DNA from 2 places in the Nocardiopsis sp. NPDC055551 genome. Region 1 is predicted to be linked to the other one. Evidence: riboswitches for the same ligand, from Rfam matches in the RefSeq annotation. Region 1 holds a riboswitch; the other holds the start of a gene.
What was found. Region 1 has a riboswitch for thiamine pyrophosphate ahead of thiO (glycine oxidase ThiO). Riboswitches for the same ligand answer to the same signal wherever they lie in the genome.
Positions count from the first base shown of each region.

Region 1 (4,205 bases):
CCAGCAGGGCCTCCTCCAGCACCTCCAGGGAGGGCGCGCCGCCGGTTCCGGTGATGAGGCGGGAGCCGAAGGGGACGCCGGCGATGATCACGGGGTCTTCGACGGTGTCGACATCGGGCCGGGTGTCGAGGATGTCGGTCATGGTTCAGCCTCCCTGTACGGCGGTCAGGACGTCCACGCGGTCGCCCGGCGTCAGGTCCGTGCCGGCCCACGCGGTGCGCCGCACCACCTCGTCGTTGATCGCCACCGCGATCCCGCCGGGGATCGCCCCGTCGCCGGCCGAGGTGAGGTCGCGTACGACCGCCTCGACCGTGGTGGCCGTGCTCTGGCGACTCTCGCCGTTGATGATCAGTTCCACAGTCACTCCCACGTCGTCGGTTCGTCTCACGCGCCGCCATCGGACAGCGGCCGGTCGGCGGCGAATCCATGCGCGTATTCGGGCAGGGCCCCGGTCGTGAGCGCCCGCACCATGACCTCTCCGGTCACGGGGGCCAACAGCACCCCGTGCCGGAAGTGGCCCACGGCCAGGTGCAGTCCCGGCACCCGGGTGGGGCCCAGCAGGGGTCGGTTGTCGGGGGACCCGGGGCGCAGGCCCACGCAGGTCTCGGTGACCTCCAGCTCGGTGACCCCGGGAACGAGTTCGCGCGCGTCCCGCAGCACCTGCCAGAGCCCGCCCGCGGTCAGGGCGGTGTCGTACCCCAGCTCCTCCTGGGTCGCGCCCACGATGACCTCGCCGTCGGCGCGGGGCACCAGGTAGACCGGGAAGCCGCGGACCAGGCCGCGCACCGTCCGCTCCACGAGCGGGGGCTCCCCCTCACGGACCCGGGCGCGCAACAACTGTCCCTTGACCGGCCGGATCGGAGGCAGCACCGGCGCGGGCAGGGTGATCCGGTCGCTCAGGCAACCCGCGGCGAGGACGACCTGGTGGGTCGGCAGAACGGTGCCGTCGGCCAGGTGCACTCCCAACCGGGCCCCGTCGGGACCGGGGGAGGAGACCTCGGTCACGGCCCCGGCCACCTCGCGCGCGCCCGCGCGTTCGGCGGCCCGGGCCAGGGCCGGAAGTAGACGGCGGGGGTCGACGGAGTGATCCTCTGGGGCCAGGACCCCGCCCCGCACCGAAGGGGCCAGGTGGGGTTCCAACCGGCGGCACTCTCGACTGTTCAACCGCTCGGTGGCGATGCCCAGACGTCGTTGCAGGTCGTGGAGTTCATCGAGGACGGCCAGGTCGTCCCGGTCGAAGGCGACCAGGAGCGTTCCGGTGCGGTGGTGGCCCACCGACATGGCGGAGTCCGCCTCCACCTCGGCGACGAAGGAGTCGTACATCCGCGCGGAGCGGACGCCGAGTCCCATGAGTTCCTCCTCACCGAAGATCGCCTCGGTGGCGGGCGTGAGCATGCCCGCCGCGACGGCGGAGGAGGAACGCGCGTCGGCGGGTTCGGTGACGGGATCGGGCTCGACCAGGGTGACGTCCAGACCGTGTCGGGCCGCCCGCCAGGCGACGACCCTCCCGATGACGCCGCCACCGACGACGACCACACCATCGGTGTCGGAACCGGTCCTGTAGCGGGAATCCTCGAAGTCGCGCATGGTGCGCGCTCCCCTCCCTTCGCCGGCATGATCCGGATCAGGTTCGTGCGGTCGGAGACTGCTCGGTCTCCCTCTCAGCCGGGTCCACCCGGCTCCCGCGGGACATGTCTGTTCGCTCCCCGCCATCCTAGGCCAGGTGACCCCGCACGGGTTCGGGCGGTCCTCGGTGGCCGGTGGGGTGTGGCAGATTGGGAGGGTGACACACAAAGACCTCGACATCGACGAACTGGTCGGCGACTGGCTGACCCTGCGCGAGGCGGCCGAGCCGCTGGGCGTCAGCCCGAACCGGATCAAGACGTTCATCCGCGAGAACCGCCTCATGGGCGTGGTTCGCAAGGGAGAACTCTCCATCCCCGCCGCCTTCCTGGACGGTGACGACCTCGTCAAGGGGCTGCCCGGCACCATCGTGCTGCTCTCCGACGCGGGTTTCTCCACCGAGGAGGCTCTGCGCTGGCTCTTCACACCGGACGACACCCTTCCGGGGACCCCGATCCAGGCCATGCGCGAGAACCGGGGCACCGAGGTGCGTCGCCGCGCCCAGGCCATGGCCTTCTGAGTGATCGCCGTTCGCTCCATGGGGCGCACCGGGGGGTGCGCCCTTGGGCCCCTCGACGACCAGGGCCTAATGTGTCGGGTGTGAGGACCAACCACGGAACCAGCCTGCGCGAGCGCCTGGACGCATCCCTTCTGTACCTGTGCACCGACGCCCGTACCGAGCGCGGTGACCTCGCCGAGTTCACGGACGCGGCCCTGGCCGGAGGGGTGGACATCGTCCAGCTCCGGGACAAGGGGCTGGAGGCCCGCGAGGAACTCGCCGCGCTGGAGGTCATGCGCGAGGCGTGCGAACGCCACGGCGCGCTGCTCGCCGTCAACGACCGCGCCGACATCGCCCGCGCGGTGCGCGCCGACGTTCTGCATCTGGGACAGCGCGATCTGCCCGTGTCCATGGCCAGGGACATCATCGGCGCGGACCCCGTCATCGGGCGATCCAACAACGACGTCGAGGCCGCCATGGCCTCCGCCGAGGAAGCCGGCAGCGACTACTTCTGCGTCGGACCGACCTGGGCCACCCCCACCAAGCCGGGACGCCCTGCCGCCGGCCCGGCCCTGGTGGAGAAGGCCGCCGCACTGGGGACCGAACGACCCTGGTTCGCCATCGGCGGCATCGACCTGACCACCATCGACGAGGTGCTCGACGCCGGCGCCTCGCGTGTCGTCGTGGTGCGCGCCATCACCGAGGCGGAGGACCCCCGTGCCGCGGCGGTCGCCCTCAAGGAACGGCTCACCGCGCGGGCCTGAACCGAGGCGACGCCTCACCGGACCCGGTGACGGGGAACCTCCCGGGGATCAGCACCTCGGGTCCGCCGAACTCGACCGCGCACTCCGCACGGCGGTGGTCGGGAAGAGACCGCCGATGTCAGACCGCGACGTGCGCCAACGCGCTCGGATGACGGCGCAGGAAACCCTCGATGGATTGCGCCGGGTGCCCGGTCAGGCTCGGCACGGTATCGGCCACCACGTCCATCTCCCCGTTCGCGATCGCCGCGTACGACGACGCCCACCCCTCGACCTCCCACTCCGCGGCTCCGGTGCGCCGGCGTGACTCCAGCGCCTCCTCCCAGTTCTGGGGCACGTAGTGGATGGTGCGGCCGGTGAGCCTGCCCAGCTTCTCCACCGTGGCGCCCACCGACAACGCCTCCGGGCCGGTCACGTCGTAGGTGGTCCGCTCCGACGCGGCGATCACCACGGGGTCGGTCAGGACGGCGGTGGCCACGTCGGCCACGTCGTCCCGGGACACCCACGCGGCCCGACCGTCACCGGCCGGGCCGCGCACCACTCCCTCGTCGTCCACCCAATGGGGCAGCAGGTCCAGGTACAGGCTCGGTCTCAGGAACGTGTAGGACACACCGGTGGATCTGATGTGCGCCTCGGTGAAGAAGTGCGTCCGGGCGAAGGTGAAGGTCGAGGCCGGGCCCGCACCGAGGAACGACAGGTACACGATCCGGGAGACCCCCGCCTCGACCGCCGCGTCCACCGCGCTGACGTGGGTCTCCATTCGTTCCTCGGACTCGGTGGCCGAGACCAGGAACAGGGTGTCCACCCCCCGACAGGCCCGCGTGAACCCGGCCCCGTCCTCGTAGTCGGCCATCGACGCGCTGCTGCCCGGGTACTCCGGGGCGCGATTGATGTCGCGCACGATGAATCGCTGTGTCGACCCGAGCCGAGCGATCCGGGCGGCCACGCGCCCGCCCACCGCTCCCGTGGCTCCGGTCACCCCTATGGTGTGGTTTGTCATGTGATCGTCACCCATGACAGCCATCCTGGAGTATGGGGACGTGCCGGCCGCTCATCGGCACGCCCCTTTTTGAGCTCATCGGTCAGCGGGTGGTGTGCTCTTGGGGAGCCTCCTCGTTCCCACCCGTGACAGGGGCGATCGTACGGGTGATGCGCCGGTAGGTCAGGCGGCGCAACAGCACCTCGGCCGGGCCACGACGCCCCGCGCGCTCCAGCGCGTAGGCGCCCACCACGGTGAGCAGCCACACCCCGACCGCGTACAGGAACATCGTCCACGAGGACATGTGCGCGGCCAGCCCCAGGCCCCATGCGGCCAGCAGCGG
Region 1 covers NZ_JBSHJJ010000004.1:331,611-335,815, forward strand. Annotated here, with positions in the region: gene ACWGSK_RS10075 (thiazole synthase) at 1-142, opposite strand, end outside; gene thiS (sulfur carrier protein ThiS) at 146-358, opposite strand; gene thiO (glycine oxidase ThiO) at 385-1,587, opposite strand; TPP riboswitch at 1,585-1,696, opposite strand; gene ACWGSK_RS10090 (Rv2175c family DNA-binding protein) at 1,784-2,143, shown strand; gene thiE (thiamine phosphate synthase) at 2,224-2,886, shown strand; gene ACWGSK_RS10100 (SDR family oxidoreductase) at 3,005-3,898, opposite strand; gene ACWGSK_RS10105 (DUF418 domain-containing protein) at 3,966-4,205, opposite strand, start outside.

Region 2 (4,205 bases), on a different contig from region 1:
CATGCTGCTGTGCGGCAAGCGCGTGGTGCTGTCCACCGACCGCAGCTTCCGGCCGGACCGTGTGCTGGAACTGGCGCACCGCGAGGGCGTGCACGCGCTCCAGCTGGTGGGCGACGCGATGGCGCGTCCCCTGGCGCGGCACCTGCTCACCGAGCCCGAACTGTGCCCTGACCTGACCTCGGTGCGTTCCGGTGGTACCCCGTTGACCCCGGCGGTGCGCAACCTGTGGAGGGCCTGGCGCGGAGACGTGACCCTGGCCGACTCCTACGGGGGTTCGGAGACGGGTGTGTGCGGTTCGGCGACCGCCCCCGACGAGGCGGCCACGGTCGCCGACGCCACCGACCGTCGCAGCTTCACCATGGGCGGCAGCATCTCGGTGCTGGATGACGCGTTGCGTCCGTTGCGGCCGGGGTCGCCACAGGTCGGACGGATCGCGCGGACCGGCCGGATCCCCTTGGGCTACTACAACGACCCCATCGCCACCGCTCGTACCTTTCCCACCGACGCCGAGGGGCGACGTTGGGCGTTGTCGGGCGACTACGGGACCCGGGCCACGGACGGTTCGATCGACCTGTTGGGCCGGGGCAGCGTGGTCATCAACACCGCCGGGGAGAAAGTGTATCCCGAGGAGGTGGAGGCCGTGCTCAAGGCCCACCCGTCGGTGGACGACGTGATCGTGGTGCCCGCCCCGGACGAGAACCTCGGCCAGCGGGTCACGGCCCTGGTCTCGTTGGCCCCCGGAAGCGACCCGGACGAGAAGGCGTTGCGCGCCCACTGCCGGGTTCGGTTGGCCGGGTTCAAGGTGCCCCGGACGGTGCACTTCGTGGACCGGGTCCGGCGCACCGCCGTGGGCAAACAGGACTACCGTTGGGCCACTTCGGTGGCCGATGAGGGCGCCCACAGTCCCCGATCGCGGTGACCCGTGGAGGTCTCCGAGGGGTCCCCTCGACCTCCCTCTGTGGTACCCCTCATTTCGGTCTCCGAGTCAGTACACCATTAAGCATCCGAAACGCGGTTTCGGCGCCCTCTCGATGTCTCCAGGACAGTTCCGGGACGCTTTCCGCCCTCATCGACGACGCTAGAATGGCCACACCCGGCCCGGGGGCCGCGGTCCCCTTCCCCCATCGTGTGGCCGGAGTGACGAACCTCGGCGTTGGGCCCGGGATCGTACCATCGGCGGATTCATCGAGGTCCGCGCCGACCCAAGCACCCCTTTGATCGTCCGGTCCACCGTGGATACGGGACCGGCGACACCATCAGGACGGAGGACGGCGTCCCCTTTCCGGCTCCCCGGAAGAAGCGCCCGAGCATTCATGGCCAACTCAGTAGGCTCCTACATCTTCAACGCGGTGCGCGGCGGGGCCGTGGGCACCTCCGAAGCACTGCCCGGTATCAGCGGCGGCACCGTCGCCCTGATGGTCGGTCTCTACGACAAGCTGATCGGTGGCGCGGGCCACGCGGTCAGCGGGATCAAGCGCTACGTCACCGACGTGCCCCGAGGACGCGGCAAGGACCGTGCCCGGGAGCAGTTCCGCCAGGTGGACTGGGGCGTCCTGATCCCCGCCCTGATCGGTATGGCCTTCGCGCTCATCCTCGCCGCGGTCTTCCTGGCGCCCCTGGTCGAGAGCCACACCCAGTACGCCTACGCCCTCTTCTTCGGACTGGTACTGGCCTGCCTGTGGATCCCCTACACCGGCGCGGGCAAGACCTGGAAGGCCTGGCACTACCTCCTGGCCCTGGTCTTCGCCGCGCTCTCCTTCTTCCTCACCGGGTTGCCGGGTGCCAACCTGCCCACCCATCCCGTGGTGGTGTTCATCGCCGCCGCGGTCGCGATCTGCGCCCTGGTCCTTCCAGGTCTGTCCGGATCCTTCATCCTGCTGGCCCTGGGTCTGTACGAGCCCACCATGGCCGCCCTGCGCTCGGTCGACATCCCCTACATCGCGGTCTTCGTGCTCGGCATGATCACCGGTCTCGCCCTGTTCGTGAAGGTCCTGCAGTTCCTGCTGGAGAACCACCACCACGTCACCCTGGTCGTGCTCACCGGTCTCATGGCCGGTTCGCTGCGCGCCCTGTGGCCTTGGCAGTCCGAGGAGCGAGAGATCCTGCCGATGACCGACGTGCCCGTGACGCTGGCCTTCACCGCGCTCGGCTTCGTAATCGTGGTCGCTTCGATCGTGTGGGAGCACCGCACCCGCGCCCAGCGCGAGCACGAGGCCGGTCACCAGAGCGTCTCCGTCTGACCCTTAGAGTCGTACCCACAACCACATACCGAGTCGGGGTCGAGCGAGCGCTTCACGGCGCTTCGACCCCGACGGCGCGGGGTGCCGGGGAAACGACCCGGCTGAGAGCACACCCGTCGAACCTGCCCTAGTTCGTACTAGCGAAGGAACGCCCATGAGCGTGCACAACGTCGTGTCCATCGCCGGAAGCGACCCCAGTGGGGGCGCCGGCGTCCAGGCGGACCTGAAGTCGTTCTCCGCCCACGGGGTCTTCGGGATGAGCGTGGTGACGGCGTTGACCGCCCAGTCCACGCGCGGGGTCACCGGGGTTCACGGTGTCCCCGCTTCGTTCGTCGTCGACCAGATGGAGACACTGTTCGGGGACGCCACGGTCCACGCGGTCAAGGTGGGAATGCTGGGTACCGCCGAGGTCACCGAGGCCGTGGCCGCCGCGATCGACCGACACGGGCTGCCGAACGTGGTGGTGGACCCGGTGATGGTCGCCAAGAGCGGCGACCGGTTGTTGGAGCGTTCGGCGATGGAGGCGCTGCGCGGAGAACTGCTGCCGCGCGCCGACCTGCTCACACCGAATCTGCCGGAGGCCGCCGACCTGCTCGGCGAGGAGGAGGCCACGGACCTGGCCACGATGCGCTCCCAGGCCGAGAGGCTTCTGAAGCTGGGGCCGCGTCGGGTCCTGCTCAAGGGTGGTCACCTGCCGGGTACCGACAGCGTCGACCTGTTGGTCGACGGGGAGTCCGCCCCGGTCGAGCTGAGCGCCACGCGCGTGGCGACCCGCAACACCCACGGCACCGGCTGCACCCTGTCCTCCGCGATCGCCGCGCTGATCCCCCAACGCCCGGACGTGGCCACCGCCGTGGCCGACGCCAAGACCTGGCTGACCGAGGCGCTGCGCCACGCCGACGAGATCGACGCCGGCGGCGGCCAGGGCCCCGTGCACCATTTCCACGCCTGGTGGTGATCACACGAAGGGGGGACCGGCCCGTGCGGACCGGTCCCCCCTTCATATTCTCCCCGTGGGGCGTGCGAGTCGGCTAGCGCTGGACGTCGTCCATCACCGCGTCCGGGTTACGCCAATCGGGGTGACCGAAGAACCTCTTGCTCTCCGCCACGATGACCGGGGACAGCAGGAGCAACCCCACCAGGTTCGGCAGCGCCATCAGGCCGTTGGCGATGTCGCTGAACAGCCAGACGGAGTCGAGGCTGGCGACCGAACCGATGAAGATGATGACGATGAAGATGAGTCGGTAGGGCAGGACCAGCTTGCGTCCGCCCAGGAACTCCACGCACCGCTCACCGTAGTAGGCCCAGCCGAGCAGGGTGCTGAAGGCGAAGACGGCCACGGAGGCCGCGACGACGTAGGCGCCCGCGGTACCGAAGGTGGGGCTGATGGCACCCAGCCCCTCGGTCATGGCCTGCGACGTCAGCAGCGAACCGTCCTCGGCCTCGTCTCCCTGCCACACACCGGTCACGATGATGACCAGGCAGGTCATGCTCACCACGATGATGGTGTCGATGAAGGTCTGGGTCATGGAGACCATGGCCTGACGGACCGGCTCCTTGGTCTTGGCCGCGGCGGCGGCGATACCACCGGTGCCCAGCCCGGACTCGTTGGAGAAGATGCCGCGGGCGAAGCCCATCTGGATGGCGAGCATGACACCGGCGCCCGCGAAACCGCCGACGGCGGAGGTCCCGGTGAAGGCGTCGGTGAACACCAGCTGGAAGGCGGGCAGGAGCGACTGCCAGTTGGCGATGAGCACGACGAGGCAGATGCCGACGTAACCGATGATCATGATCGGCACGAGGCCGGAGGCGACACGACCGATGCTCTTGATGCCACCGAGGATCACTCCGCCGGACAGGATCATCAGAGCGAGGCCGATGACCCACGGCTCCAGCGGGGTGACGCTGCTGACCTGTTGGGCCACGGTGTTGGCCTGGGTGCCGTTACCGATACCGAAGGCCGCG
Region 2 covers NZ_JBSHJJ010000006.1:30,837-35,041, reverse strand. Annotated here, with positions in the region: gene ACWGSK_RS12335 (acyl-CoA synthetase) at 1-919, shown strand, start outside; gene ACWGSK_RS12330 (DUF368 domain-containing protein) at 1,314-2,240, shown strand; TPP riboswitch at 2,308-2,406, shown strand; gene thiD (bifunctional hydroxymethylpyrimidine kinase/phosphomethylpyrimidine kinase) at 2,395-3,198, shown strand; gene ACWGSK_RS12320 (alanine/glycine:cation symporter family protein) at 3,272-4,205, opposite strand, start outside.
Region 2: it holds a riboswitch for thiamine pyrophosphate, as region 1 does, so the genes downstream of both, thiD (bifunctional hydroxymethylpyrimidine kinase/phosphomethylpyrimidine kinase) here and thiO (glycine oxidase ThiO) in region 1, are expected to answer to the same signal.